3 regions of the Klebsiella sp. genome follow, and region 1 is predicted to be linked to each of the others. Evidence: predicted binding sites of a transcription regulator. Region 1 holds the regulator's gene; each other region holds the start of a gene.
What was found. The regulator sigma-54, encoded in region 1, starts transcription at its own class of promoters, with help from an activator protein. The targets are predictions, from matches to a motif close to GTTGGCACANNTTTCGCTNT.
Positions count from the first base shown of each region.

Region 2: a site for sigma-54 is predicted at 6,122-6,141, ahead of norV (anaerobic nitric oxide reductase flavorubredoxin). Genes of this name have one in related genera too.
Region 3: a site for sigma-54 is predicted at 4,891-4,910, ahead of glnA (glutamate--ammonia ligase). Genes of this name have one in related genera too.

Region 1 covers NZ_JAPUEW010000004.1:62,236-72,059, reverse strand. Annotated here, with positions in the region: gene mlaC (phospholipid-binding protein MlaC) at 1-498, opposite strand, end outside; gene mlaD (outer membrane lipid asymmetry maintenance protein MlaD) at 515-1,066, opposite strand; gene mlaE (lipid asymmetry maintenance ABC transporter permease subunit MlaE) at 1,071-1,853, opposite strand; gene mlaF (phospholipid ABC transporter ATP-binding protein MlaF) at 1,861-2,673, opposite strand; gene QVF11_RS00550 (calcium/sodium antiporter) at 2,883-3,860, shown strand; gene kdsD (arabinose-5-phosphate isomerase KdsD) at 3,857-4,861, shown strand; gene kdsC (3-deoxy-manno-octulosonate-8-phosphatase KdsC) at 4,876-5,442, shown strand; gene lptC (LPS export ABC transporter periplasmic protein LptC) at 5,439-6,014, shown strand; gene lptA (lipopolysaccharide ABC transporter substrate-binding protein LptA) at 5,983-6,528, shown strand; gene lptB (LPS export ABC transporter ATP-binding protein) at 6,535-7,260, shown strand; gene rpoN (RNA polymerase factor sigma-54) at 7,308-8,741, shown strand; gene hpf (ribosome hibernation promoting factor) at 8,764-9,051, shown strand; gene ptsN (PTS IIA-like nitrogen regulatory protein PtsN) at 9,117-9,605, shown strand; gene rapZ (RNase adapter RapZ) at 9,651-9,824, shown strand, end outside.
Region 2 covers NZ_JAPUEW010000049.1:173,524-183,347, reverse strand. Annotated here, with positions in the region: gene srlA (PTS glucitol/sorbitol transporter subunit IIC) at 1-52, shown strand, start outside; gene srlE (PTS glucitol/sorbitol transporter subunit IIB) at 49-1,026, shown strand; gene srlB (PTS glucitol/sorbitol transporter subunit IIA) at 1,040-1,402, shown strand; gene srlD (sorbitol-6-phosphate dehydrogenase) at 1,420-2,199, shown strand; gene gutM (transcriptional regulator GutM) at 2,334-2,693, shown strand; gene srlR (glucitol operon DNA-binding transcriptional repressor SrlR) at 2,762-3,535, shown strand; gene gutQ (arabinose-5-phosphate isomerase GutQ) at 3,528-4,493, shown strand; gene norR (nitric oxide reductase transcriptional regulator NorR) at 4,456-6,000, opposite strand; gene norV (anaerobic nitric oxide reductase flavorubredoxin) at 6,189-7,634, shown strand; gene norW (NADH:flavorubredoxin reductase NorW) at 7,631-8,764, shown strand; gene QVF11_RS15750 (HoxN/HupN/NixA family nickel/cobalt transporter) at 8,886-9,824, opposite strand, start outside.
Region 3 covers NZ_JAPUEW010000100.1:10,555-20,378, forward strand. Annotated here, with positions in the region: gene hemN (oxygen-independent coproporphyrinogen III oxidase) at 1-479, shown strand, start outside; gene QVF11_RS28025 (YshB family small membrane protein) at 517-627, opposite strand; gene glnG (nitrogen regulation protein NR(I)) at 738-2,147, opposite strand; gene glnL (nitrogen regulation protein NR(II)) at 2,156-3,205, opposite strand; gene glnA (glutamate--ammonia ligase) at 3,394-4,803, opposite strand; gene typA (ribosome-dependent GTPase TypA) at 5,183-7,006, shown strand; gene ompL (porin OmpL) at 7,067-7,759, opposite strand; gene QVF11_RS28055 (MFS transporter) at 7,846-9,228, opposite strand; gene QVF11_RS28060 (MFS transporter) at 9,275-9,824, opposite strand, start outside.

The sequences.
Region 1 (9,824 bases):
CATGTCGTAAGCCTGCCAGTTGCCAGTCTGGGTATTTTTACGCCACTGGAAATCCAGACGAACCGGCGGACGGCCGTTCGGGTCAAGGATTGTCACGCGGATAGGAATAATAGTCGCATCGCCCAGCGGCTGCTCCGGTGCAATCTGATAGGTCTGACCGTGATACATCGCCAGCGCCTGGCCGTAGGCTTGTTTCAAATATTCGCGGAAGGCGGCAAAATAGGCTTCACGCTGCGCGGGGGTCGCTTCTTTGTAATAACGGCCCAGCACCAGCGCGCCAGCATATTTCACCTGAACATATGGCAGCAGTTCCTGATCGACGATGTCGCGCAGGTAGTTCGGGTTAGCCTGGATCTTCGGCTGCTCATTCTTCAGGCGATCAAAGGTTTTCTGCGCCGCTTCATCCATCAGCTTGTACGGATTAGATTGATCCGCAGCGGTCGCGGCAGTCAAGGGGGCAATCACCAGCATGGCGACCATTAGTAAGCGTTTAAACATATCTTATCTCCTGAAATTAATGCGTCGTGCCGGCTGGCTGCGTAGCGTCAGTATGACTCTCTCCCGCCGCCTGATCATCGCCAGAATTCTTATTGTCACTCCCCTTACTGTTGTAAAGGAACTGACCAATCAGGTCTTCCAGCACCATCGCGGATTTGGTGTCCTGAATGGTGCCGCCATCTTTAAGGATAGATGTTCCCAGCTCAGGGTCTTCAAAGCCAATGTTCATCGCCAGGTACTGCTCACCCAGCAAACCGGAAGTTCTGATTGCCAGCGAGCTGGTATCCGGAATGTGGTTGTAACGCTCATCAATATCGAGGGCCACACGCGGCAGATAGGTTTTCGGATCGAGCGTGATATCCGCCACGCGCCCTACGACAACACCACCAATACGTACCGGAGACCGCGCTTTCAGACCGCCAATATTGTCAAAGGTGGCGTAGAGTCTATAGGTCGGTTCGGTACGCAAAGAGGTCACGTTTGCCGCCTTGAGGCAGACAAACAGCGCTGCCAGCAGCGCGACCAGTAAGAACACCCCTACCCAGATTTCATTTTTTCTCGTTTGCATGAACTCAATTCCCAAACATCAGCGCAGTCAGCACAAAATCCAGCCCCAGAACCGCCAGCGACGCATGTACCACGGTACGCGTTGTCGCCCGGCTAATCCCGGCGGAAGTGGGGATAGCGTCATAACCGTTAAATAACGCGATCCATGTTACCGTAATGGCGAAAACCAGACTCTTAATCAGGCAGTTAACCAGGTCCATCCGCCAGTCGACGGCATTTTGCATCGCAGTCCAGAAAAATCCGCCGTCGATGCCCTTCCAGCTAACGCCGACCAGCGAGCCTCCCCAGACGCCGACTGCCACGAAAATGATCGTCAACAACGGCAGTGAAATCACCCCGGCCCAGAAACGCGGAGAAATCACCCGGCGAAGCGGATCAACCGCCATCATCTCCATACTGGAGAGCTGCTCGGTCGCACGCATCAAGCCGATTTCAGCGGTCAGCGCCGAACCGGCACGCCCGGCGAACAGCAGCGCGGCGACAACCGGCCCCAGTTCACGCAGCAGAGACAACGCCACCAACATACCCAGACTGGTTTCGGCGCTATAGGTGGTTAAGACCAGATACCCCTGCAGCCCCAGAACCATACCAATAAACAGCCCCGAGACGATAATGATCAGCATCGACAACACGCCGACGTTGTATAGCTGACGCATCAGCAGCGGCGCATGCTTACGAAACTCGGGCTTGCCCACTACAGCGTTGAAGAGCATTAATCCAGCACGCCCGAACGTCGCGATACTTTTAATACCACGATGTCCGAGCGCGGCCAGCGCATTTAACAGCATGAGTCGCTTAACTCCCTTTGCCTAATAAATCATGGTGATAGTCGCCCGCTGGATAGCGGAACGGCACAGGGCCGTCGGCAATACCATCAATGAACTGACGAACCCGAGGATCGGCATTTTCACGCAGCGACTGCGCGCTCCCATGCGCCACAACTTTTTTGTCCGCCACAATATACGCAAAGTCCGCAATGCTGAGCACTTCCGGCACATCATGCGAAACCACGATACAAGTGACACCCAGGGTACTGTTGAGTTCAGAAATCAGCTTCACCAGCACTCCCATAGTAATGGGATCCTGCCCGACAAAAGGCTCATCGAACATGATTAAATCAGGTTCCAGCGCAATGGCCCTCGCCAAAGCGGCGCGGCGCGCCATCCCACCGGAGAGCTCAGAAGGCATCAGCTTCGCGGCTCCTCGTAGCCCGACGGCTTCCAGTTTCATCATCACCGTGGTGTGCAGCAATGCCTCCGGCAGACGAGTATGCTCACGTAGCGGATATGCAACGTTATCAAACACATTCATATCGGTGAACAGCGCGCCGGATTGAAACAACATACTCATACGCTTGCGGACGGTATACAGGCGCGAACGCGACATCTGCGGTACGTTTTCACCATCAAACAGGATCTCGCCCTTATCAGGCGGGATCTGGCCGCCGATCAGACGTAACAGGGTAGTTTTGCCGATCCCTGATGGTCCCATGATCGCGGTGATTTTACCGCGAGGTACCGACAGCGAGATATCATCAAAGATCACGCGATCGCCCCGCGAGAAGCGAATACCGCGCACTTCGACTAAATTCGCCAAACTTTGGCTCATAAAATCATCCTTACTAGACACCCATCGGGCTAAGCATGGCGCTTTCTTTCACCACAAACCCAACATTTTTACAGAATCTTACCTGCCTGAGTTAGCCAAAGCTGGCATTTGTTTTACTTTTGGCACACATAAAGTCAAAATTAAGAATTCGTTACGCTGCCTACGGACGGCCAGCGAGGCGACGATTATACCTGAAGAAAGGACTTTAGATGCTCTTAGCGACGGCTCTGTTAATTATTGGTTTATTGCTGGTTGTCTACAGCGCCGATCGTCTGGTTTACGCCGCTTCAATACTCTGTCGCATGCTGGGGATCCCGCCGCTCATTATCGGTATGACGGTGGTCAGCATCGGCACCAGTCTGCCGGAGATCATCGTATCTGCCGCCGCTTCTCTGCATGGTCAAACCGATCTGGCAATTGGTACGGCACTGGGATCCAACATCACCAATATTTTACTGATCCTTGGTCTCACCGCGCTATTTCAGCCATTTACCGTGCATTCTGATATCCTGCGCCGCGAATTACCGCTAATGTTGCTGGTCAGTTTACTGGCGGGCTTTGTGCTATATGACGGTCAGCTTACGCGTATGGATGGCCTTTTTTTGCTGGCGTTGGCAATACTGTGGCTACTGTTCACGATTAAAATAGCCCGTCTCGCTGAGCGTCAGGGTAACGACAGCCTGACCCGAGAGCAGCTCGCGGAGCTACCGCGCGAAGGTTCACTTCCCGTCGCCCTACTGTGGCTGGGCGTCGCGATGATTGTGATGCCGATGGCTACACGTATGGTGGTCGATAACGCTACGGTGCTGGCGAACTTTTTTGCCATCAGTGAACTGACCGTCGGTTTAACGGTGATTGCTATCGGTACCAGTTTGCCAGAGCTGGCAACCGCCATTGCCGGCGCGCGAAAAGGTGAAAACGATATCGCCATCGGCAATATCATCGGCGCTAATATTCTTAATATCGTACTGGTTCTCGGGCTTCCCGCGCTGATTGCGCCAGGCACCTTCGCTGCCGAGGCCTTTGCCCGCGACTATGGCGTCATGCTGCTGGTCAGCCTGATCTTTGCCCTACTGTGCTGGCGGCGTAAACAGCAGCCAGGTCGGCTAGCAGGCCTACTGCTGGTGGGCGGATTTATGCTTTGGTTGGCGATGCTGTTCTGGACAGCGCCGCTCTTCGTTGAATGATTCGGGATAACATTATGTCGCAAATAGATTTGCCAGCGGATTTTGACTTTCAACGGGCAGGCCGTGAGGTTCTGGAAATTGAACGTGAAGGTCTGGCCCAGCTTGACCAATATATTAATGAAGATTTCGCCCGCGCCTGTGAGAGCATTTTTCACTGCAACGGCAAAGTTGTCGTGATGGGGATGGGCAAGTCTGGTCATATCGGGCGAAAAATGGCGGCTACCTTTGCCAGCACCGGAACTTCATCATTCTTTGTTCATCCGGGCGAGGCCGCGCACGGCGATTTAGGTATGGTCACCCCACGTGATGTAGTTATCGCACTCTCAAATTCGGGTGAGTCAAATGAAATCCTCGCGTTGATCCCGGTCCTTAAACGTCAGCAGGTTTCGCTTATTTGTATCACCAGCCGCCCGGAAAGCAGCATGGCGCGCGCGGCGGACATTCATCTGTGCGTGAAGGTGCCAAAAGAGGCCTGCCCATTAGGGTTGGCGCCAACGTCAAGCACCACTGCCGCGCTGGTGATGGGTGACGCGCTTGCCGTTGCGCTGCTGGAAGCACGCGGTTTTACCGCTGAAGATTTTGCCCTGTCACACCCTGGCGGCGCGCTGGGACGTAAGCTGCTGCTGCGGGTCAATGACATCATGCATACCGGCGATGAAATCCCGCACGTAGGTCTTCAGGCCACGCTGCGCGATGCGCTGCTGGAAATCACGCGCAAAAATTTAGGCATGACCGCTATCTGTGATGATGAAATGAATATCATCGGTATCTTCACCGATGGCGATCTGCGTCGGGTATTTGATACCGGCGTCGATATGCGTAATGCCAGTATTGCCGAGGTGATGACCCGAGGTGGCATCCGTATTCGCCCCGGCATCCTGGCCGTCGATGCGCTGAACCTGATGCAATCCCGTCATATCACCTGCGTGTTGGTTGCTGATGGCGACCGTCTGGTAGGTGTGGTACATATGCACGATCTCTTGCGCGCGGGCGTAGTGTAAGTAAGGAAAAAATAATGAATAATGCTGATGCCCTGATCGCGACCTGTTATGGGCCGGTAAGTCAGGACTTTATTGATCGCGCAGCGAAGATCCGTTTACTGATCCTCGATGTCGACGGCGTCCTGTCCGATGGACTTATCTTCATGGGCAACCACGGCGAAGAGCTAAAAGCGTTTAACGTACGTGATGGCTACGGGATCCGCTGCGCCCTGACTTCAGATATTGAAGTGGCGATAATTACCGGACGAAAAGCTAAACTGGTAGAAGACCGTTGCCAAACTCTTGGCATCACGCATCTGTACCAGGGGCAGTCTAATAAACTACTGGCATTTCATGAATTACTGAACAAACTGGCCGTTCGCGCTGATGAAGTGGCCTATATCGGTGACGATCTGATCGATTGGCCGGTGATGGCTGAGGTTGGTTTAAGCGTAGCGGTGGCAGATGCGCACCCGTTGCTGATCCCACGCGCAGATTACGTCACTCGCATTAATGGCGGTCGCGGGGCGGTACGGGAAGTTTGCGATTTGCTACTATTGGCGCAGGGTAAGTTGGATGAGGCCAAAGGGCAATCTATATGAGTAAAACCAGACGTTGGGTTATCATTTTACTGTCGCTGGTCGCGCTGATTCTGATCGGCCTGAATCTGGCGAGTACGGACGAGACCACCCAGCAAGCGGTCAATCCTGATGAGCCAACGTATACCAGTGAGCATACCGATACCGTCGTTTATAGTCCGGAAGGGGCGCTTAATTACCGGCTGATCGCTGAACACGTGGAGTATTTTTCCGAACAGCAACTGTCGTGGTTCGCAAAACCAGTAATGACCACCTTCGATACTAACAAAGTACCAACCTGGTCTATCAAAGCGGATAAAGCCAAGTTGACGAATGACCGCATGCTGTATCTTTACGGGCACGTTGAAGTGAATGCGCTGACGGCGGATTCTCAACTGCGCAAAATTACGACGGATAACGCTCAGATAAACCTGATGACGCAGGATGTTACCTCCGATGACATGGTGACGTTGTACGGAACAACATTTAATTCCAGCGGCCTGAAAATGCGTGGGAACCTGCGCAGCAAAAATGCCGAGCTGATTGAAAAGGTTAGAACCTCATATGAAATTCAGAACAAACAAACTCAGCCTTAAGATTGCGCTCGCCAGCGCCTTACTGGCCGCCAGCCTGCCGGCACTGGCAAAAACCGGTGACACCGATCAGCCAATTCATATTGAATCCGATCAGCAGTCGCTGGATATGCAAGGTAATGTCGTCACGTTTACTGGTAATGTCGTTGTTACCCAGGGAACCATCAAAATCAACGCCGACAAGGTTGTCGTAACTCGCCCGGGCGGAGAGAAAGGCAAAGAGGTTATTGACGGTTATGGTAACCCAGCGACCTTCTTCCAGATGCAGGACAACGGCAAGCCGGTTAAAGGCCGGGCGTCAAAAATGCATTATGAACTGCAAAATGACTTTGTCGTGCTGACCGGCAATGCGCATCTGGAACAGATCGATAGCAATATCCAGGGTGACAAAATCACCTATCTGGTAAAAGAGCAAAAAATGCAGGCGTTCAGCAATAAAGGTGGGCGAGTGACCACGGTTCTGGTTCCTTCGCAGTTGCAGGACAAAGGCACCGACCAGTCAAAGAAGGGTAAGTAATTCGTTATGGCAACATTAACTGCAAAGAATCTCGCCAAAGCTTACAAAGGCCGCCGCGTGGTGGAAGATGTCAGTCTGACTGTGAATTCAGGTGAGATTGTTGGCCTGCTCGGCCCGAACGGTGCGGGTAAAACCACTACCTTCTATATGGTTGTCGGTATCGTTCCGCGCGACGCTGGCAACATCATTATTGACGATGAAGATATCAGCCTGCTGCCACTACATGCTCGCGCGCGTCGCGGTATAGGCTATCTGCCGCAGGAAGCCTCCATTTTCCGTCGCCTGAGCGTATACGATAACCTGATGGCGGTATTGCAGATCCGTGACGACTTAAGCAACGAGCAGCGTGAAGATCGCGCCAAAGAGTTGATGGAAGAGTTTCACATTGAGCACCTGCGCGATAACCTCGGCCAGGCGCTCTCCGGTGGTGAACGTCGCCGCGTCGAAATCGCCCGTGCGCTGGCCGCTAACCCGAAATTTATCCTGCTGGATGAACCTTTTGCTGGCGTCGACCCTATTTCCGTCATCGATATCAAACGTATCATTGAGCATCTGCGCGATAGCGGCCTGGGTGTCCTGATTACCGACCATAACGTCAGGGAAACGCTCGCCGTTTGTGAACGTGCCTATATCGTCAGCCAGGGCCATCTGATAGCTCACGGTACACCTCAACAAATCCTTGAAGACGAGCAGGTTAAGCGCGTGTATCTTGGGGAAGACTTCAGACTCTGATAGGGTAGAGGTTACAGACGTTTTAGTCGGAGATATTGGCCCTGAATATGAAGCAAGGTTTGCAATTAAGGCTAAGCCAACAGCTTGCCATGACGCCACAACTGCAGCAGGCGATTCGTTTACTGCAGTTGTCCACGTTAGAACTCCAGCAAGAACTCCAGCAGGCGCTGGATAGCAACCCGTTGCTGGAGCAAACCGATCTTCACGATGAGGTAGAAACCAAAGAGGCCGAGGATCGCGAATCTCTGGATACCGTCGATGCCCTTGAGCAAAAAGACATGCCTGAAGAACTGCCGCTTGATGCCAGCTGGGATGAGATTTATACAGCAGGAACGCCATCAGGTAACGGCGTCGATTATCAGGATGACGAACTGCCCGTCTACCAGGGTGAGACCACTCAAAGCCTGCAAGATTACCTGATGTGGCAGGTTGAACTTACGCCGTTCACTGATACCGATCGCGCCATCGCGACCTCCATCGTCGATGCCGTTGATGATACCGGCTACCTCACAATTTCTGTCGAAGACATCGTGGAGAGCATTGGCGATGATGAAATCGGACTTGAAGAAGTTGAAGCCGTCCTCAAGCGCATTCAGCGTTTCGACCCCGTCGGCGTAGCGGCAAAAGATCTGCGCGACTGCCTGCTGGTTCAACTTTCGCAGTTTGCCAGAGAAACACCCTGGATTGATGAAGCACGTCAGATCATCAGCGATCACCTTGATCTACTAGCGAATCATGATTTCCGCTCTCTCATGCGCGTAACCCGCCTCAAAGAAGAAGTATTAAAGGGAGCGGTAAGCCTGATCCAATCCCTGGATCCGCGCCCTGGTCAATCCATCCAAACCGGCGAACCAGAATATGTCATTCCTGACGTGCTGGTGCGTAAGGTGAATGACCATTGGGTTGTTGAACTCAATTCAGATAGCCTACCGCGCCTGAAGATCAATCAGCACTATGCTGCAATGGGTAACAGCACGCGCAATGATGCCGACGGCCAGTTTATCCGCAGCAATCTGCAGGAGGCTCGCTGGCTGATCAAAAGCCTGGAGAGCCGTAACGATACGCTACTGCGCGTCAGCCGCTGCATTGTTGAGCAGCAGCAGGCCTTTTTCGAGAAAGGTGAAGAGCATATGAAGCCGATGGTACTGGCTGATATTGCCCAGGCCGTCGAAATGCATGAATCGACCATTTCACGCGTTACTACCCAAAAATACCTGCATAGTCCACGCGGTATTTTTGAGCTGAAGTATTTCTTCTCCAGCCATGTAAGCACAGAAGGCGGCGGCGAAGCATCGTCGACGGCCATTCGCGCGCTGGTGAAGAAGTTAATCGCCGCGGAGAACCCCGCGAAGCCGTTGAGCGACAGTAAGCTCACCACCATGTTATCCGATCAGGGTATTATGGTGGCGCGCCGAACCGTCGCTAAGTATCGAGAGTCTTTATCCATTCCGCCGTCGAATCAGCGTAAACAACTGGTTTGACCCAACCGATAAGGAAGACACTATGCAGCTCAACATTACAGGACACAATGTAGAAATAACCCCTGCTCTGCGCGATTTTGTTAACACAAAATTTAGCAAGCTGGAGCAGTTTTTCGATAGGATCAATCAGGTCTACATTGTGTTAAAGGTAGAGAAGGTAACGCAAATTGCGGATGCCAACCTGCATGTCAACGGTGGTGAAATCCATGCCAGTGCGGAAGGGCAGGATATGTATGCCGCTATCGATGGTCTTATTGATAAGCTGGCAAGACAGCTAACAAAACATAAAGATAAACTGAAACAACGCTAATTGTCCGGGCATAACCTACGCCAACCGCCAGCAGGCGGTTGGTCAGGGCGAGCTCAGGTGAAATTATGATAAATAACGATTCGGCTCTACAACTGAGCAATGTCCTTAACCAGGAATGTACCCGTAGCCAGGTTCACTGCCAGAGCAAGAAACGTGCCCTGGAAATCATCAGCGAGCTGGCAGCAAAACAGCTAGGCTTGCCGCCTCAGGTGGTGTTCGAAGCGATCCTCACTCGCGAGAAAATGGGCAGTACCGGGATCGGTAACGGTATCGCGATCCCACACGGAAAACTCGAAGAGGATACGCTTCGGGCCGTTGGCGTTTTTGTCCAACTGGAAACCCCGATCGCTTTTGATGCGATCGATAATCAACCTGTCGATCTCCTGTTTGCGCTTCTCGTTCCCGCCGATCAGACCAAAACTCATCTGCATACGCTTTCACTGGTCGCAAAACGTCTGGCGGATAAAGCAACCTGTCGCCGACTACGCGCCGCCCAAAGCAACGAAGAGTTGTATGAAATTATCACCGAAGCAGGAAGCAACGATGGGGCATAACGGGAGTCGCACCTTACTCTTTATCGTACTGAGGAGAAACGGTACATGGTACTGATGATCGTCAGCGGCCGTTCAGGATCGGGGAAATCCGTCGCCCTGCGAGCGCTGGAAGATATGGGTTTCTACTGCGTGGACAACCTGCCGGTGGTTTTGTTACCCGAACTGGCACGCTCGCTCGCAGATAGAAATATCTCGGCTGCCGTCAGCATTGACGTACGT
Region 2 (9,824 bases), on a different contig from region 1:
AATGGCCATCCAACTTGAGCAGAAAGTCCATCTGTCAGGAGCAACATCATGACACGTATTCGTATTGAAAAAGGCACCGGTGGCTGGGGCGGCCCGCTCGAACTGGACGTAGTTGCCGGTAAAAAAATTGTCTATATCACCGCAGGCACCCGTCCGGCGATCGTCGATAAAATCGCGAGCCTCACCGGCTGGCAGGCGGTCGATGGCTTCAAAGAGGGCGAACCGCCGGAAGCGGAAATCGGCGTGGCGATTATCGACTGCGGCGGCACCCTGCGCTGCGGCATCTACCCAAAGCGTCGTATCCCGACCATTAATATCCACGCTACCGGCAAATCCGGGCCGCTGGCGCAGTACATCGTCGAGGATATTTACGTTTCCGGAGTTAAAAGCGAGAACATTCACGTCTTAACAGATAACGACTCCCCTGCTCCACAGGACACGCCAGCTCAACCGGCGGTCCGCGACTATGACACCAGCAAGAAGATAACCGAGCAGAGCGACGGCCTGCTGGCGAAGGTCGGCATGGGCATGGGTTCCGTAGTCGCGGTGCTGTTCCAGGCAGGTCGCGACACCATCGATACGGTGCTGAAAACCATCCTGCCGTTTATGGCCTTCGTTTCAGCGCTGATCGGCATCATCATGGCCTCCGGCGTCGGCGACTGGATTGCCCACGGTCTGGCGCCGCTTGCCAGCCATCCGCTGGGCCTCGTTACGCTGGCGCTTATCTGCTCCTTTCCGTTGCTGTCACCGTTCCTCGGCCCTGGCGCGGTTATCGCCCAGGTTATCGGCGTACTGATTGGCGTGCAGATTGGTCTTGGCAATATTCCACCACATCTCGCCCTGCCCGCACTGTTTGCCATTAACGCCCAGGCCGCCTGCGACTTTATCCCGGTTGGTCTGTCTTTGGCCGAAGCGCGACAGGACACCGTGCGCGTCGGCGTCCCGTCGGTGCTGGTGAGCCGCTTCCTGACCGGCGCGCCAACGGTGCTGATCGCCTGGTTTGTTTCCGGATTTATTTACCAATAAGAGGTTCCTGAAGATGACCGTGATTTACCAGACCACCATTACGCGTATCGGTGCCAGTGCGACGATGGCGCTGGAAGACCAGATGCTGATCACCTTCCGCGAAGGGGCCCCGGCCGACATCGAAGAGTATTGCTTTATTCACAACCACGGCGAGCTATCCGGCCCGCTGGTCCCGGGCGCAGAGCTTCAGCTTGGCGAACAGCGCTATCCAGTGACCGCCGTCGGCGACGTTGCCGAGCAGAACCTGCGCGAGCTCGGCCATATCACGCTGCGTTTTGATGGTCACAGCGAAGCGGAATTCCCCGGAACCGTCCACGTGGCGGGCCCGGTGCCGGAAGCCATCACCACCGGCTGCGTACTGAAATTTGTTGCTTAAGTTGTAAGGAGAAAATTATGAATCAGGTTGCTGTTGTCATCGGTGGGGGACAAACCTTAGGGGAGTTTCTATGTCGCGGCCTTGCTGCAGAGGGCTATCGCGTGGCGGTTGTCGACATCCAGAGCGATAAAGCGACTCGCGTCGCGCAGGCCATTAATGCTGAATACGGCGAAGGAACGGCCTACGGCTTTGGCGCAGACGCCACCAGCGAAGCCAGCGTCGTCGCCCTCGCCCGCGGCGTTGACGAAATATTTTCTCGCGCAGACCTGTTGGTCTACAGCGCCGGGATCGCCAAAGCGGCCTTTATCAGCGATTTTGCCTTGGGCGATTTCGACCGCTCGCTGCAGGTTAATCTGGTGGGCTACTTCCTCTGCGCCCGCGAGTTTTCCCGCTTGATGATCCGCGACGGTATTAAAGGACGCATCATCCAGATCAACTCGAAATCCGGCAAAGTGGGGAGCAAGCACAACTCCGGCTATAGCGCGGCGAAATTTGGCGGAGTGGGGCTGACGCAGTCTCTGGCATTAGATCTCGCGGAGTACGGTATCACCGTCCATTCGCTGATGCTGGGCAACCTGCTGAAGTCGCCGATGTTCCAGTCGCTGCTGCCGCAGTACGCCACCAAGCTGGGGATTGCCGAGAACGAAGTTGAACAGTATTACGTCGATAAAGTTCCGCTCAAGCGCGGTTGCGATTATCAGGATGTGCTCAACGTGCTGATGTTTTACGCCAGCCCGCAGGCTTCGTACTGCACCGGGCAGTCCATCAACGTCACCGGCGGGCAGGTGATGTTTTAAAACGTTGCGCGCTGTTTTCCCGGAGGCGATGCTGCGCATCTGTCCGGGCTACCGATTATGCAGCTGTCTGGTAGCCCGGACAGGCGCAACGCGCCGCCTCCGGGGGAATATCGCACGCACCTTAAGGAGATTTTATGGTTACCGCACTCATCACCGTCGCCGCCATCGCCTGGATAACCCAGCTCGCCTTTGGCGGCTGGCAAATCCGCCAGTTCAACCGCGCCTTCGACCAGCTATGCCAGCAGGGCCGGGTTGGCGTAGGTCGCTCCTCGGGCCGTTTTAAACCGCGCGCCGTCGTCGCCATCGCCGTCGACGAGCATGATCGCATTCGCGATACGCTGTTAATGAAAGGTCTCACCGTCTTCGCCAGACCACAAAAAATTCCCGCTCTCAACGGCAAACATCTCGAGGAATTGCAACCTGATGTGATCTTTCCCAATGATCCGCTCTGTCAGAATGCACTATTATTAGCGCTTAATCCGAAACATGGATAATTTCGTTGTGAAAGTTAATATCTTGCGAAATTATCACTTCGAAACTTTAAACGCAGGATACAACGCCTATGAAACCACGTCAGCGCCAGGCAGCCATTCTCGAGCACCTGCAATCGCAGGGTAAATGTTCGGTCGAAGAGCTGGCGCAACACTTCGACACCACCGGTACCACCATCCGCAAGGATCTGGTCATCCTTGAGAATGCCGGTACCGTTATCCGCACCTACGGCGGCGTGGTGTTAAATAAAGACGAGGCCGACCCGCCCATCGACCACAAGACGCTGATCAACACCCATAAAAAAGAGCGAATTGCCGAAGTTGCGGTGGGCTTTATTCACGATGGCGACTCGATCATTCTTGACGCCGGCAGTACGGTGCTGCAAATGGTGCCGATGCTCAGCCGCTTCAATAACATCACCGTGATGACCAACAGCCTGCATATCGTCAACGCCCTCTCCGAGCTGGATAATGAACAAACTATCCTGATGCCTGGTGGTACCTTCCGTAAAAAATCGGCTTCCTTTCATGGCCAGCTGGCGGAAAACGCCTTCGAGCACTTCAGCTTCGATAAACTGTTTATGGGAACCGACGGGATTGATTTAATCGCTGGCGTCACCACCTTTAATGAGGTTTATACGGTCAGCAAAGCGATGTGCAATGCCGCCCGCGAGGTTATCCTGATGGCCGACTCATCGAAGTTTGGCCGCAAAAGTCCCAATATCGTCTGCGGTCTGGAGAGCGTGGACAAACTGATTACCGATGCCGATATCAGCCAGGAATTCAAGCAAGCGCTGGAAGAAAAAGGCATCGAGGTCATTATTACTGGAGAACATCATGAGTAACTTTCTGTTAGAAGCCGGACGCCAGACCCTGATGCTGGAGCTTCAGGAGGCGAGCCGCCTGCCTGAACGCCTGGGCGACGACTTCATCCGCGCGGCGGAAATCATCATTCACTGCGAGGGAAAACTGGTGGTCTCCGGGATCGGTAAATCAGGTCATATTGGCAAAAAACTGGCCGCCACCTTCGCCAGCACCGGCACTCCGGCATTTTTCGTTCATCCGGCGGAGGCGCTGCACGGCGACCTTGGGATGCTCGATAGCCGCGACGTGATGCTGTTTATCTCCTACTCCGGCAGCGCTAAAGAGCTGGATCTCATTGTCCCGCGCCTGGAAGAAAAATCCATTCCGCTGTTGGCAATGACCGGGAAATCCAAATCTCCGTTGGCATTGGCGGCTAAAGCGGTACTTGATATCGCCGTAGAACGCGAAGCCTGCCCAATGCACCTCGCGCCGACCTCCAGCACCGTTAACACCCTGATGCTCGGCGACGCGCTGGCGATGGCGGTGATGCAGGCTCGCGGCTTTAATGAAGAAGATTTTGCCCGCTCGCATCCGGCTGGGGCGCTGGGCGCACGACTGCTGAACAAAGTTCACCATCTCATGCGCCGCGATGGCGACGTGCCGCGCGTGGATGTTGATACCAGCGTGATGGACGCGATGCTCGAACTCAGCCGCACCGGCCTGGGGCTGGTGGCAGTCTGCGATGAGCACAATCACGTCCAGGGCGTGTTTACCGACGGCGACCTGCGCCGCTGGCTGGTAGGCGGCGGCAGTTTGCAAGATGTCGTCAGCCAGGCAATGACCCGCAACGGCGTAACCTTGCAAGCAGAAAGCCGCGCGGTAGAAGCCAAAGAGCGCCTGATGAAGCACAAAATCAGCGCCGCGCCGGTGGTCGATGACAACGGTCAACTAGTCGGCGCAATTAACCTGCAGAACTTTTATCAGGCCGGGATCCTTTAAGCCCGAGACGCTTCGCCAGCCGATGCAGGTTGGCGACGTCGAGATCCAGCGCGCGGGCGGCAGCGGCCCAGTTGCGATTGTTATCCGCCAGCGCTCTGGCAATCGCTTCGCGCTGGAAGGCTTCCGTCGCCTCGCGTAAATTCACCACTTCCACCACCGGCTGCGGGCTTACGTCAGGCAGACCCGGCGCTTCCGTGGCAAACTGAAAATGCGGTGGCTCCAGTACGACTTCGTTACCCGCCTGAGTTGCCCGCGCCAGAACTACCGCCCGATGAATGGCATGCTCCAGCTCGCGCACGTTACCCGACCATGACCACGCCAGCAGTCTGGCGCGCGTCGCGTCGCTTAAAATCACCTGCGACAGCCCCATACGTAAACGACACTGCTCACAGAAATAGCCCGCCAGCAGCACGACGTCATTTTCCCGCTCGCGCAGCGCCGGAACCGACAGCGGGAACACGCTCAGACGATGGTAAAGGTCGGCACGAAAACGCCCTTCCACCACCTCCTGACGCAGGTCGCGGTTGGTCGCAGCCAGCACCCGTACATCAACCCGCAGGCTGCGGTCATCGCCGACGCGCTGAATATCGCCATACTGCAGCACCCGCAGTAGCTTGGCCTGCAGCGCCAGCGACAGCTCGCCAATTTCATCAAGGAACAGCGTCCCGTTGTCCGCCATTTCAAACTTGCCGCTACGGTTGCTTATCGCTCCGGTAAATGCCCCTTTAACATGGCCAAACAGCTCGCTCTCCGCCACGCTCTCCGGCAAAGCCGCGCAGTTAAGGTAGATCAACGGATTGGCCGCCCGCGGCGACCCCTGATGCACCGCCTTCGCCACCAGCTCTTTGCCGGTGCCGGTTTCGCCACTAATCAGGACGTTAAGGTCGGAAGCCGCGACGATATCGATCTCTTTTTTCAGCTGTAAAATCGGTGCCGACAGGCCGATTATCTCCTGACGCTCGGACGCCGGGTAAGCGATAGCCTGCTCCGGAAGCACGTTTTGATTCTCCAGTCGGGCGATCAGCAGCGCGTTATTCAACGCCCCGGCCACCAGAGCGGCAATCAGGCGCAGCTCCTCATCGCTAAAGCTGTCAAAGCGGTCCGCATCCATGCCGTCGAGGGTGAGCGCGCCAATCAGGGTTTGCCCGGCAAATAGCGGCAGTCCGACGCAGGCATGCACCTTCAGGCTCTCCTGACCGGGGATCAGTCCATCATAGGGGTCCGGCAGGTCGCTGTCTGCCGGGAACCGCACCACGTCCCCGGCGCGAGCAATCGCCTCCAGCCGTGGGTGACCTTCAAGGGCGAAGCGCCGCCCAAGTACATCCTGCGCCAGGCCATCAATCGCCAGCGGCACAAACTGATGCGCTTCGTAGCGCAGCAGCGCCGAAGCATCGCAGCCGAGAATCTGCCGCAGGGTGGTAATCAGGCGCGAGAAACGGTCGGCATGACCGAGATCGCTTTGTAAATCAATGGCGATTTTCGCCAGGGCCTCGACGGAGAAACTCATTGTCGCCTCATAGTCATTTTGACAATAAAGATAGTCATAACGACTATTTTAACCATTGTCATTTTGACATCAATAAATTTATCTAAAAACATTAAAACCTTAAAATTCAATACATTAAAAAATTGGCACGTAACTTGATATAAGCAAAACATCTTATTTGAAACAACGTTGAATTAATTGAGGTTGCTATGTCTATTCTGGTTAAAAATAACATTCATTGGGTTGGCCAACGTGACTGGGAAGTACGTGATTTTCACGGAACCGAATACAAAACGCTGCGCGGCAGCAGCTACAACAGCTATCTCATCCGCGAAGAAAAAAATGTGCTGATCGATACCGTCGATCATAAATTCAGCCGCGAGTTCGTACAGAACCTGCGCGGTGAAATCGACCTCGCTGACATCGACTACATCATCATTAACCACGCTGAAGAAGATCATGCCGGTGCGCTGAGCGAGTTGATGGCGCAGATCCCGGACACCCCAATCTACTGCACCGCCAACGCCATCGACTCCATCACCGGCCACCACCATCACCCGGAGTGGAACTTTAACGTAGTGAAAACCGGCGACAGCCTGGATATCGGTAACGGCAAACAGCTGATTTTTGTGGAAACCCCGATGCTGCACTGGCCGGACAGCATGATGACCTACATGACCGGCGATGCGGTACTGTTCAGTAACGATGCCTTTGGCCAGCACTACTGCGATGAACGTCTGTTCAACGACGAAGTGGACCAGACCGAACTGTTCGAGCAATGCCAGCGTTACTACGCCAACATCCTGACCCCGTTCAGCCGCCTGGTGACGCCGAAAATCACCGAAATTCTCGGCTTCAATCTGCCCGTCGACATGATTGCCACCTCCCACGGCGTGGTATGGCGTGAAAATCCAACCCAGATCGTTGAGCTGTACCTGAAATGGGCGGCGGACTATCAGGAAGACCGTATCACCATTTTCTACGACACCATGTCCAATAACACCCGCATGATGGCGGATGCGATTGGCCAGGGCATCAACGAAGTTGACCCGAACGTGGCGGTGAAAATCTTTAACGTCGCCCGTAGCGATAAAAACGAAATCCTGACCAACGTATTCCGCTCCAAAGGCGTGCTGGTCGGCACCTCCACCATGAACAACGTGATGATGCCGAAAATCGCCGGGCTGGTGGAAGAGATGACCGGCCTGCGTTTTCGTAATAAACACGCCAGCGCCTTTGGCTCCCACGGCTGGAGCGGCGGCGCGGTTGACCGTCTCTCTACCCGTTTACAGGATGCCGGTTTTGAAATGTCCCTGAGCCTGAAGGCCAAATGGCGTCCGGACCTCGACGCGCTGGAAATTTGCCGTCAGCACGGTCGCGAAATTGCTCGTCAATGGGCGCGGGTTCCGCTGCCGGTTCGCCAGGAGAAAAAAGCCGCGCCGCAAGCAACGTCATGCGCAGCGGCGGCCACCGTCGATCTCGGTCCTAAAATGCAGTGCAGCGTGTGTCAGTGGATTTACGATCCAGAAACAGGCGAGCCGAACCAGGACGTCCAGCCGGGTACGCCGTGGAGCGAAGTCCCGGATAACTTCCTCTGCCCGGAATGCTCGCTGGGTAAAGACGTGTTTGATGTTCTGGCATCGGAGGCAAAATGAGTGATGGCATCGTCATCATCGGCTCGGGCTTCGCGGCCCGTCAGCTGGTGAAAAATATCCGTAAGCAGGACCCGCAAATCCCGCTGACCCTGATCGCCGCCGACAGTATGGATGAGTACAACAAACCGGACCTCAGCCATGTGGTCAGACGTGGTCAGAAGGCCGACGATCTAACCCTGCAAACGGCGGGAGAGTTTGCCGAGCAGTACAATTTGCGCCTGTTCCCGCATACCTGGGTGAGCGATATCGACGCCGAGAATCAGGTAGTGAAAAACCAGGACCGTGAGTGGCGCTATGACAAACTGGTGTTGGCTACCGGCGCGACGCCGTTTATTCCGTCGGTACCGGGACGCGAGCTAATGCTGACCCTCAACAGCCAGCGTGAGTATGGCGCAGCGCAGAGCCAGTTGCATGACGCCAGACGCGTACTGATCGTTGGCGGCGGGTTGATTGGCTGCGAGCTGGCGATGGATTTCTGCCGCGCCGGGAAAGCGGTGACGGTGGTGGATAACTCCGCCAGCGTGCTGTCGGCGCTGATGCCGCCGGAGGCCAGCAGCCGCCTGCAGCATCGTCTGACCGATATGGGCGTGCACCTGATGCTGAAATCTCAACTGGAAAGCCTGGAGCAAAACGCCGACGGCATTCGCGTCACCCTCGACCGTCAGCGCACGGTGACCGTTGATGCGGTGGTCGCTGCCGCCGGCCTGCGCCCGGAAACGGCGCTGGCGCGGCATGCGGGTCTGGAGATTAATCGCGGCGTGGTGGTGAACAGCCAGCTGCAAACCAGCCATCCGGCAATTTACGCTCTCGGCGACTGCGCGGAAATCAACGGCATGGTGTTGCCGTTCCTGCAACCGATTCTGCTGAGCGCTATGTGCCTCGGTAAAAATCTGCTGACCCAGCAGGGTGAGCTGAAGCTGCCGCCGATGCTGGTGAAGGTCAAAACGCCGGATTTACCGCTGCATCTGGCGGGCGATACCCAACGCGAGGATCTGACGTGGAATATCGTTGCCGCCAAAGACGGACTGGTGGCGAAAGGCGTGGATGCCGAAAACCAGCTGCGCGCCTTTGTGGTTAGCGAGGATCGAATGAAAGACGCCTTTGCGCTGCTCAAGCAGTTGGTGAGTTAGCCTGTATGAACTGACGTTATCCCCGGAGGCGGTGCGTTGCGCCTGTCCGGGCTACCAGACAGCCACATAATCGGTAGCCCGGACAGATGCGCAGCATCGCCTCCGGGACGATCTCCCCAACCTACCGCGCCAGGTTATCGTACCCGCGCCAGCGGTAGTTAAGCACCGACAGCACCCAGCAGGCAACAAACAGCCCCACCACCACAAAACCGGCGTTGCCAAGATTGTCGTTCAATGCCCCAACCCATCGCCAGACCCCGCCGCTCAGGGAAAACTTATCCATCAACAGCCCCAGCGCTTCCAGCCCACCAATAAACAGCGCCACCACCACCGAGGTACCGGTAATGGTCATATTGTAATAAAGCTTGCGCTGCGGCTTGCTGAATGCCCAGCCGTAAGCGCCGACCATCAGCACATTATCAAGCGTATCCACCAGCGCCATGCCGCTGGCGAACAGCGCCGGAAAAACCATAATCGACCAGATCGACATCCCGCTCGACGCGCTGGCGGCGGAAATGCCCAGTACGCCGATTTCCGTCGCCGTATCAAAGCCGAGGCCAAACAGAAAGCCCACCAGATACATCTGCCAGCTGCGGCTTATCAGGCGGAAGGTTTTACCAAACAGCCAGCTCATCATGCCGCCGCTGGTCGCCACCTCATCGCTCACCTTTTCGCCCTGCTTCCACGCCTGAAAGCTGCGCCAGACGCTGCGCAGAATAACCAGGTTGATAAACGCCATCGCCAGCAAAAATAGCGCCGACACGGCGGTGCCAATAACGCTGCCGGTATCGTGAAACCAACTCATCTGCTGACCAAATGCGGTAGCCGTAGCGGCAATCGCCGCCGAAGCCAGTACCACAATCGATGAGTGGCCCAGCGAAAACCATGCGCCAACGCCGAAAGGCCGTCGCCCCTGCTGCATCATTTTGCGGGTCACGTTGTCAATTGCCGCAATATGATCGGCATCCACCGCATGGCGCAGGCCGTAACCCCAGGCCAGCAGGCTGGCGGCCATCAGCGCGCCGCTACCGCCAAACGCGGCAAACGCCCAGCCCCAGGC
Region 3 (9,824 bases), on a different contig from region 1:
TAGCCCAACGTGAAGGTATTTTGCATCGCAACTTCCAGGGCTATACCACCCAAGGAGATTCCGATCTGCTGGGGCTGGGTGTTTCGGCGATCAGTATGATTGGCGACTGCTATGCGCAGAACCAAAAAGAGCTGAAGCAGTATTATCAGCAGATTGATGAAACCGGAACGGCTTTATGGCGTGGCATTGCGTTGACTCGCGATGACTGTATTCGTCGCGATGTCATTAAAGCGCTGATCTGCAATTTCCGTCTCGATTTCTCCGCTGTAGAAACGCAGTGGGACTTAGACTTCAATGGCTACTTCACTGAAGATATGAAACTGCTGGCGCCGCTGGCCAAAGACGGGCTGATGGATGTGGATGAGAAAGGGATTCAGGTGACGCCGAAAGGTCGGTTGCTGATTCGCAACATATGCATGTGCTTTGACGCATATTTGCGCCAGAAAGCGCGGATGCAGCAGTTTTCCCGCGTGATTTAATCTATTCACCCTCTCCTTGCCGGGAGAGGGTGAATTATCAGCTAAACAATCCAACCATCGCCGCACACAGAACAGCAGCTATTGCCGTCTGCGGGGTGTGACCGGCTGCGACACCGCTCGATATAATATTTATGAGTGATTCAAGCATGATTTCCCCCTGTCTTTCCGGGCACGATCATACTCAACGCATTTGAACAGTAAAGTACAAAATAGCAGCAGTTTGCGCTGGCAGACTATTTTTTACACGACACTGTTCTACTACTCCATTCCCAGTTCTTTTAGCTTACGTGTCAACGTATTACGGCCCCATCCCAGCAGGCGTGCTGCTTCTTGTTTATGCCCCTGAGTGTGGCGTAGCGCGGTGGTCAAGAGCGTGCGCTCCATCTCCGGCTGCGCTTCTGACAGCAGGTTTTGATGACCGGAACGTAAAGCGCGGTCAGCCCATTGCCCCAACAGCGTGGCCCAGCTATCCGGCAGCATTTGCGTCGGATTATCCGGTATCGCGGTTTCAAACAGCTCACTGGGAAGATCCTGGGTCAGAACCTCCTGGCCTGCCGCCATCACCGTCAGCCAACGACAGGTGTTCTCCAGTTGACGCACGTTACCCGGCCAGGCCAGCCGGGTTAACGCCATCTCCGTTTCCGGGTGCAGCAGCTTAGCTTCAACGCCGAGTTCACGAGCGGCAACTTGCAGGAAGTGGCGCGCCAGACGCGGAATATCTTCCCGACGCTCGCGTAGCGGCGGGAGATGGACGCGAATCACGTTCAGGCGGTGGAATAAGTCCTCGCGGAATTTTCCTTCCTGTACGCGCAGCTCAAGATTCTGGTGGGTGGCGGCGATAATGCGCACATCCACTTTCACCGGCGCATAGCCGCCTACGCGATAAAACTGGCCATCAGCCAGCACGCGCAGCAACCGAGTTTGTACGTCCAGCGGCATATCGCCGATTTCGTCGAGGAACAACGTGCCACCGTCTGCCTGTTCAAAACGCCCCTGGCGCACGGTATTCGCGCCCGTAAAGGCCCCTTTCTCGTGGCCGAACAGTTCTGATTCAATCAAGTCTTTGGGGATTGCCGCCATATTCAGCGCGATAAATGGTGCCTTGGCGCGCGGGCTGTGGCGGTGCAGAGCATGGGCAACCAGCTCTTTACCGGTACCGGACTCCCCGTTGATCAGCACGCTGATGGAGGAACGTGACAAGCGGCCTATAATGCGAAAAACGTCCTGCATTGCTGGCGCTTCGCCGATAATATCGGCCGCTGGGCTATTTATTGGCGCATTTCGCGGCTGCTGCTGTTCCTGATAATGGCTGATTGCGCGATCGACCAGCGCCACAGCTTCATCGATATCAAACGGTTTTGGCAGATAATCAAAGGCACCTTGCTGATAAGCGCTGACCGCCGCGTCCAGATCTGAATGCGCCGTCATTATGATGACCGGGAGCATCGGGTGACGCTGTTTAATTTGTTTCAGCAGCGCCAGTCCATCCATTCCCGGCATACGGATATCAGACAGCAGGACATCCGGGGTTTTGGTGGTGAGGGCATCAAGCACCTCGCTGCCGCTCTCAAACGTTGTACAACTCAAGCCAGCCCCGGTGAGCGCGCGTTCAAGCACCCAACGGATGGAGCTATCGTCATCAACGATCCATGCTATCCCTCGTTGCATAAACACCTCTACTTCCGAATAGGCAGGTATACCGAGAATTCGGTATGCCCTGGCCAACTGGTAAATTCAATTTTGCCGGAGTGCTGATCGATAAGGCTGCGGGCGATAGATAGCCCGAGGCCAGTACCGCCTTCGCGCCCGCTCACCATCGGATAAAACAGCGTATCCTGTAAGTGAGACGGTATTCCCGGGCCGTTATCTTCAACGTCAATACGTGCTGCAAGGCGGTAGCGAACCCCGTGCAGGGTCAGCTGGAACGCCGTACGGGTACGCAGGACTATCTCTCCGCCCTCAGGCCCCAGCGCTTGCAGCGCATTGCGTACGATATTCAGCAGCACTTGTTCAATTTGATCCGGGTCGTGTGGGAGTTCCGGCAGGCTTGGGTCGTAGTCACGAACCAGTTTGACGTTATCCGGCAACTCCATAGACACCAGCTTCACCACTCGCTCTGCAACCTTGTGAATGCTCTCTGTGACGTGCATTCCAGGATGCTGCGGTCCCAGCAGGCGGTCGACCAGATTTCTTAACCGATCGGCCTGTTCAATGATGACTTTGGTGTATTCCGTCAACGAAGGATCGGGCAGCGCTTTGCTCAGCAACTGTGCGGCACCGCGCAGGCCACCCAACGGGTTTTTAATCTCGTGGGCCAAACCGCGCACTAAGTCACGCGCGGCAATCTGCTGTGCGTGCTGAAGCTGTTCCTGGCTCAGACGTCGCTGATTATCCATCGGTGCCATTTCCAGCAAAATGTAGCCCTCAGGAAGGCGCTGTGCCGTCAGAGACAGGATATGCGACCGACCATCGATGACCAGCGTTACTTCGTTATCGGTAAAGCCCTGGCCCGCCTGCAGGCTCTCCTGCATGAGACCAATATTCAGCGAGAAATAGCTCAACAGCTCCGGGAGCGGAGTACCAAATAGCTTACGTGAGCTTTGCGCCAGCAACTGCTGTGCAGCCGGGTTCGCGTAATGCACCGCCAGGTCGTCATCGACCAGTAAGATACTGTTGATTAAAGAGTTAAGGATCTGCCCAGCATCGGGCAGTGTGCCTGTTGCCATCTGACAGTCTCCTGAATTAGAGTGCACTATTTTAGTGCAGTATAGCTTTTTATGAGTAAAAAGCTCATGAGATCAGCGCGTTGGTGGAGAAAAAAGCCCATCCTGAGATGGGCTGAAAGTTTCCACGGCAACAAAACATCCTCGGTACCCCACGCCACAACACGGAATACCGCGGATTTACAGCAAAATTAAACGCTGTAATACAGCTCGAACTCAACCGGGTGCGGAGTCATGCGTACACGGTCGTTCTCTTCAATACGCAGGGCGATGTAAGCATCGATTGCGTCGTTGGTGAATACGCCACCAGCGGTCAGGAATTCACGGTCAGCATCCAGTTCGTTCAATGCTTCTTCCAGAGAACCTGCAACCTGTGGGATCTCTTTCGCTTCTTCCGGCGGCAGATCGTACAGGTTTTTGTCCATCGCTTCGCCCGGATGGATTTTGTTCTTGATACCGTCAAGGCCAGCCATCAGCAATGCAGCAAAGCACAGGTACGGGTTAGCAGCCGGATCCGGGAAGCGGACTTCGATACGACGCGCTTTCGGAGAGGTCACTACCGGAATACGGATGGAAGCGGAGCGGTTACGGGCAGAGTAAGCCAGCATGACCGGTGCTTCGTAACCCGGGACCAGACGCTTGTAAGAGTTGGTGGTCGGGTTCGCCAGGGCATTAATGGCTTTAGCGTGCTTGATTACGCCGCCGATGTAGAACAGCGCTTGTTCAGACAGGCCTGCGTATTTGTCGCCGGAGAACAGGTTTACGCCGTTCTTGGACAGGGACATGTGGCAGTGCATACCGGAACCGTTATCGCCAAACATTGGTTTTGGCATAAAGGTCGCTGTTTTACCGAAACGGTGTGCGACGTTGTGCACAACATATTTGTAGATCTGAATTTCGTCCGCTTTTTTGGTCATAGTATTGAAGCGGGTAGCGATTTCGTTCTGACCTGCAGTTGCGACTTCGTGGTGGTGAGCTTCAACAACCAGGCCCATCTCTTCCATGATCATACACATGGTGGAACGGATATCCTGAGAAGAGTCTACTGGCGGAACCGGGAAATAACCGCCTTTCACGCCAGGACGGTGGCCTTTGTTGCCGCCTTCGTATTTGGTGGAGGAGTTCCATGCGCCTTCGATATCATCGATAGCAACGTGGGAACCGGAGATAGACGCACCAAAACGAATGTCGTCGAACAGGAAGAATTCTGGTTCTGGCCCGAACAGCACGGTATCCGCAATGCCGGTTGCGCGCAGGTATTCTTCCGCACGTTTGGCGATGGAGCGCGGGTCACGGTCATAGCCCTGCAGGGTGCCTGGTTCCAGGATATCGCAACGGATGATCAGCGTCGGTTCTTCGTAGAACGGGTCGATCAGCGCGGTAGTTGCGTCCGGCATCAGAACCATGTCGGATTCGTTAATACCTTTCCAGCCGCCAATCGAGGAGCCATCAAACATTTTGCCTTCTTCGAAGAATTCGGCATTTACCTGATGAGAAGGAATAGTAACGTGCTGTTCTTTACCTTTGGTATCGGTGAAGCGCAGATCGACAAACTTCACTTCGTGCTCGTTCAGCATCGTCAAAACGTGTTCAGCGGACATACTTAAACTCTCCCGGATTGGTCATTGTCGTCGTGGTAACGAAAACTTTCTAACTGCTTAAGGTGGCGTTGTTGCCTTAAAAAATATAAAGCGAAATCTGTGCCAACTTTTAAATTGCCCCCAAAAGGCGTTATCATGCACACCATCGTGCAAAAGGGCTGCACCATTATGAATGCATTGCACTATAATAGTGCAATTGTGTGAACATTGGGCACTTATTTGGTGCAATTGACCTTTAATAACCCTTTTAACGCTCCGTGAAAGCGGTCACAAAGAAACTCTGCAATACTTGTTTGCGGGGGATGTTTGTGATCCTGTTTTGTAGTGCGATTAATCCGTGTACAATAACGCGCTATTTCTAAATGCCTGAGGCAAAGTTGTGATCGAAAATTTGCGTAACATCGCCATCATCGCGCACGTTGACCATGGTAAAACTACCCTGGTTGATAAGCTGCTGCAGCAATCCGGTACGTTCGATGCGCGTGCCGAAACTCAAGAGCGTGTGATGGACTCCAACGATTTGGAGAAAGAGCGTGGGATTACCATCCTGGCTAAAAACACCGCTATCAAATGGAATGATTACCGTATCAACATCGTTGATACCCCGGGGCACGCCGACTTTGGTGGTGAAGTTGAACGTGTCATGTCCATGGTCGATTCCGTTCTGCTGGTCGTTGATGCAATGGATGGTCCGATGCCGCAGACGCGCTTCGTGACCAAAAAAGCCTTTGCTCATGGCCTGAAGCCAATTGTTGTTATCAACAAAGTTGACCGTCCGGGCGCACGCCCTGACTGGGTTGTCGATCAGGTATTCGACCTGTTCGTAAACCTCGACGCTACCGACGAACAGCTGGACTTCCCTATCGTTTACGCTTCTGCGCTGAACGGTATCGCGGGTCTGGATCACGAAGATATGGCTGACGATATGACTCCGCTGTATCAGACTATCGTCGATCGCGTACCGGCTCCGAACGTTGACCTTGATGGCCCGCTGCAGATGCAAATCTCCCAGCTGGACTACAACAACTACGTTGGCGTCATCGGCATCGGCCGCATCAAACGCGGTAAAGTGAAGCCGAACCAGCAGGTTACTATCGTTGATAGCGAAGGCAAAACCCGTAACGGTAAAGTCGGTAAAGTTCTGACCCATCTGGGTCTTGAGCGTATCGAGAGCGACGTTGCAGAAGCTGGCGATATCATCGCGATCACCGGTCTGGGCGAGCTGAACATCTCCGACACCATCTGCGATACGCAGAATGTTGAAGCGCTGCCGGCGCTGTCTGTTGATGAGCCGACCGTATCTATGTTCTTCTGCGTCAACACCTCTCCGTTCTGCGGTAAAGAAGGTAAGTACGTTACTTCTCGTCAGATCCTTGACCGTCTGAACAAAGAGCTGGTACATAACGTGGCGCTGCGCGTTGAAGAGACTCCGGATGCAGATGCATTCCGCGTTTCTGGTCGTGGCGAACTGCACTTGTCGGTTCTTATCGAGAACATGCGTCGTGAAGGTTTCGAGATGGCGGTTTCCCGTCCGAAAGTTATCTTCCGCGAAATCGATGGTCGTAAACAAGAGCCGTTCGAAAACGTCACGCTGGACGTCGAAGAGCAGCACCAGGGTTCTGTGATGCAGGCACTGGGTGAGCGTAAAGGCGACCTGAAAAACATGAATCCAGATGGCAAAGGCCGCGTACGTCTTGACTACGTGATCCCAAGCCGTGGTCTGATCGGCTTCCGTTCAGAATTCATGACCATGACTTCCGGTACCGGTCTGCTGTACTCCACCTTCAGCCATTACGACGACGTTCGTGCGGGTGATGTGGGTCAGCGTCAGAACGGTGTTCTGATCTCCAACGGCCAGGGTAAAGCAGTTGCGTTCGCACTGTTCAGCCTGCAGGACCGCGGTAAGCTGTTCCTGGGTCACGGTGCAGAAGTTTACGAAGGCCAGATCATCGGTATTCACAGTCGTTCTAACGACCTGACTGTAAACTGCCTGACCGGTAAGAAACTGACCAACATGCGTGCTTCCGGTACTGACGAAGCGACGACCCTGGTTCCGGCACTGAAAATGACGCTGGAGCAAGCTCTTGAGTTCATCGATGACGACGAACTGGTAGAAGTCACCCCGACTTCTGTCCGTATCCGTAAGCGTCATCTGACCGAGAACGATCGTAAACGCGCGATGCGTGGTTCTAAAGAAGATTAATTAATGCTTCTTGCTATGAAAAGCCGCTGATAATCAGCGGCTTTTTTTTGCTTAAAAAACTTAAAAGAAATACTTCACCCCAGCACGTATCTGGTTTTGTTCCCGGTGGTACGGCTCCACATTACGATCCAGCCAGCGTAGTTCAAAGTAAGGCAGCCAGTTTTGATTGATCCGATATCTGAAGGTATTGGTAATTTCCCAGTGATGGTCTTTACCGTTGCTACTATTAAAGTCATTCACCCGCGTAAAATAGTGTGGTTCAAAAGTATAAGAAAATTTATCGGTGATAATAAAATTCCAATAGGTACCTACTTCGTAGGTATCATTATTATCTTGCTCACCGTTTAAGTCAGTTGAGCTGTAGTTATTGTGATTATAGCGGTTACGCACGGTCAGATTAAACCACGGGGTAAATTTATAATTCACATCCAGATAAACCGCACCGCTGGAGCCAATGCTCTTGTCAGTAATTAACCCTCCCGGCTGAATCGTTAATTTATCCGTTGGTCTGAATAGCGGATACCAGCCTTCGATTTCGTTATAGCCATGCTTTAACTCATCCTTGCGTTGCAGAGTATAGGTGTTGGTGAGCATCAGGCCAGCGCCCATATCAAAGTTATAGCCAACGCGCAGCATGACCTCCATCTGATCGGATGCGAGGTTATATGCTTCACGGTTTTCCACGTAGGCACCGGCAAAAACAGAGGTAGAGATAACAGAGGTTAACAGAAGTATCGCGTTTATTTTTTTCATAATAAATCCATTTTTTAACGTAGGGGAGCCGCTATCCATTAAAATGGATAGAGCGGCAATAATTAAAAAAGAAGTCTTTTAGTTATTCACAATACTGGGTTGTGTTGTTTTTTTCGTTGGCCAATTTCCTCAATAATAAAGGCAAAACGGCTTTCGTTGAGCTTATAAAAGAAGCCCATAGTGAATGCCGCGATAATCGCCAGACCGCAGGGCCAGAGGAAAATAAGCTGACGTAAACCGAGCAGCGTAGTTTCACTTTGCGCAATATTGGGGATATAACCAATTTGCGTCAGCATAATACCTGGCAAGAACCCAGCAAGCGCTGCGGAAATTTTTCGTGAAAAGGTATAACCAGTATAAACCGACCCTTCCGCACGAATACCCGTTTTCCACTCACCGTAATCAACCGTATCCGGAACCAGCGCCCAGTTCAGGCTGTTAACGAAGGCAGTGCCAAAGAAGGCCATGCAGGAGAATGTCACAAATAAAAATGATGTACTTCCCCAGAAAAAGTTCAGCACATCGCCTATGGCCCACAATGCCAGTCCACCCAGGTAAACCTGCTTTTTACCGAAGCGCTTCACCGTTGTGGGGACAAGAAAAACGCCCACCAGAATACATCCCATACTGAAAAAACCCATCCATGACAGCAGATGGATATCGTTCAGAACGTACTGGGTGTAATAGACCTGAATCGCCAGCTTGATGTTAAATGCCGCCAGCGTACATAGGTTAGCAATACACAGCACCAGCAGAGGAGGGTTACGGAAAATCGCGCAGAACGACTTGAGAATACTGGGTTTATGATGATCCGGTACGATTTCAATATAGCGCTCTTTCACCCCGCTAAAGCACCACCACATGCTGAATAACCCGCAAACGGAGAAGATCAGCGCAGCAATCAGATAGCCAAGCGAAGGTGAACTTGTAAAAAGCGCCTGAATGGGCATAAAGCCAACGGTACACAGTAACAGGCCCAGGGTTGCGCCGCCCTGTCGCCACGCAGCGAGTTCTGCGCGCTGGTGCGGGTTTTTAGTGATGGCGGGAACCATCGCCCCGTAAGAGCAGTTCATCAGGCTATAGAACAGGCCGAACAACATAAACAGCACCGTTGCCAGCCCCGTTTTCACCGTTAGCGTAAAATCTGTCGCTAAAAACTGCGCTGTGGCGACCAGCGCGACGGGGAATGAGGCATACAGAATAAAAGGCCTGAATTTCCCCTTTGCGCCGATATTACGCCGCGAGTCCAGTAATACGCCGGTTAGCATATCGGTAAAGGCGGTGAAGAACTTCGCTACCAGAAAGATGATCCCGCCGTAATATGCAGGCATCCCTAGTTCATCGGTATAAAATTTAAGCAGATACAGCGTGCCGATACACAGCATCAAATTTGAGCCGAAGTCACCCACGCCATAGGCGCATTTTTCCCGTAGGCTCAGTTTTAACGTTAGCGGATCATGGTCAGACATAATCGCTCCTCAGTAGCGCCCTGAAGGGCGCTATTCATTATTTTTATCAGACAGGTTGTTTACGGGCTTCTATCTCTTCAACGATGCGGACATACATCTTCTCGTTAAGGTTGTAGAAACAACCCATCGCCACGATGGTGATCACCGCTAGCGCGCACGGATAAATAAAAATCAGCTGGCGTAAGCCTTCGACGGTACCCGCCGATTGCACCACGTTGGGCACGTAGCCAATCTGGGTCAGCATCCAGCCGGGGAAGAAGCCAGCCAGCGCCTGCGACACTTTGCGAAAGAAGGTAAACCCGGTGTACACCGTACCTTCAGAACGCACGCCGGTGCGCCATTCGCCATATTCCACTGTGTCGGAGACCAGCGCCCAGTTCAGACTGTTGACGAACGCCGAACCAAAGAAGGCCAGGCAGGAGAAAGCAACAAAACTGACCGATCCGCCGCCAAAGAAGTAGTTGAGCAGATCGCCCGCTACCCAAATCAGCAGGCCGCCGATATAGACCTTTTTCTTACCAAAGCGTCTCACCATTCCCGGCATCAGGAATACGCCGATAAAGATACAGCCCATACTGAAGAAGCCCATCCAGGAG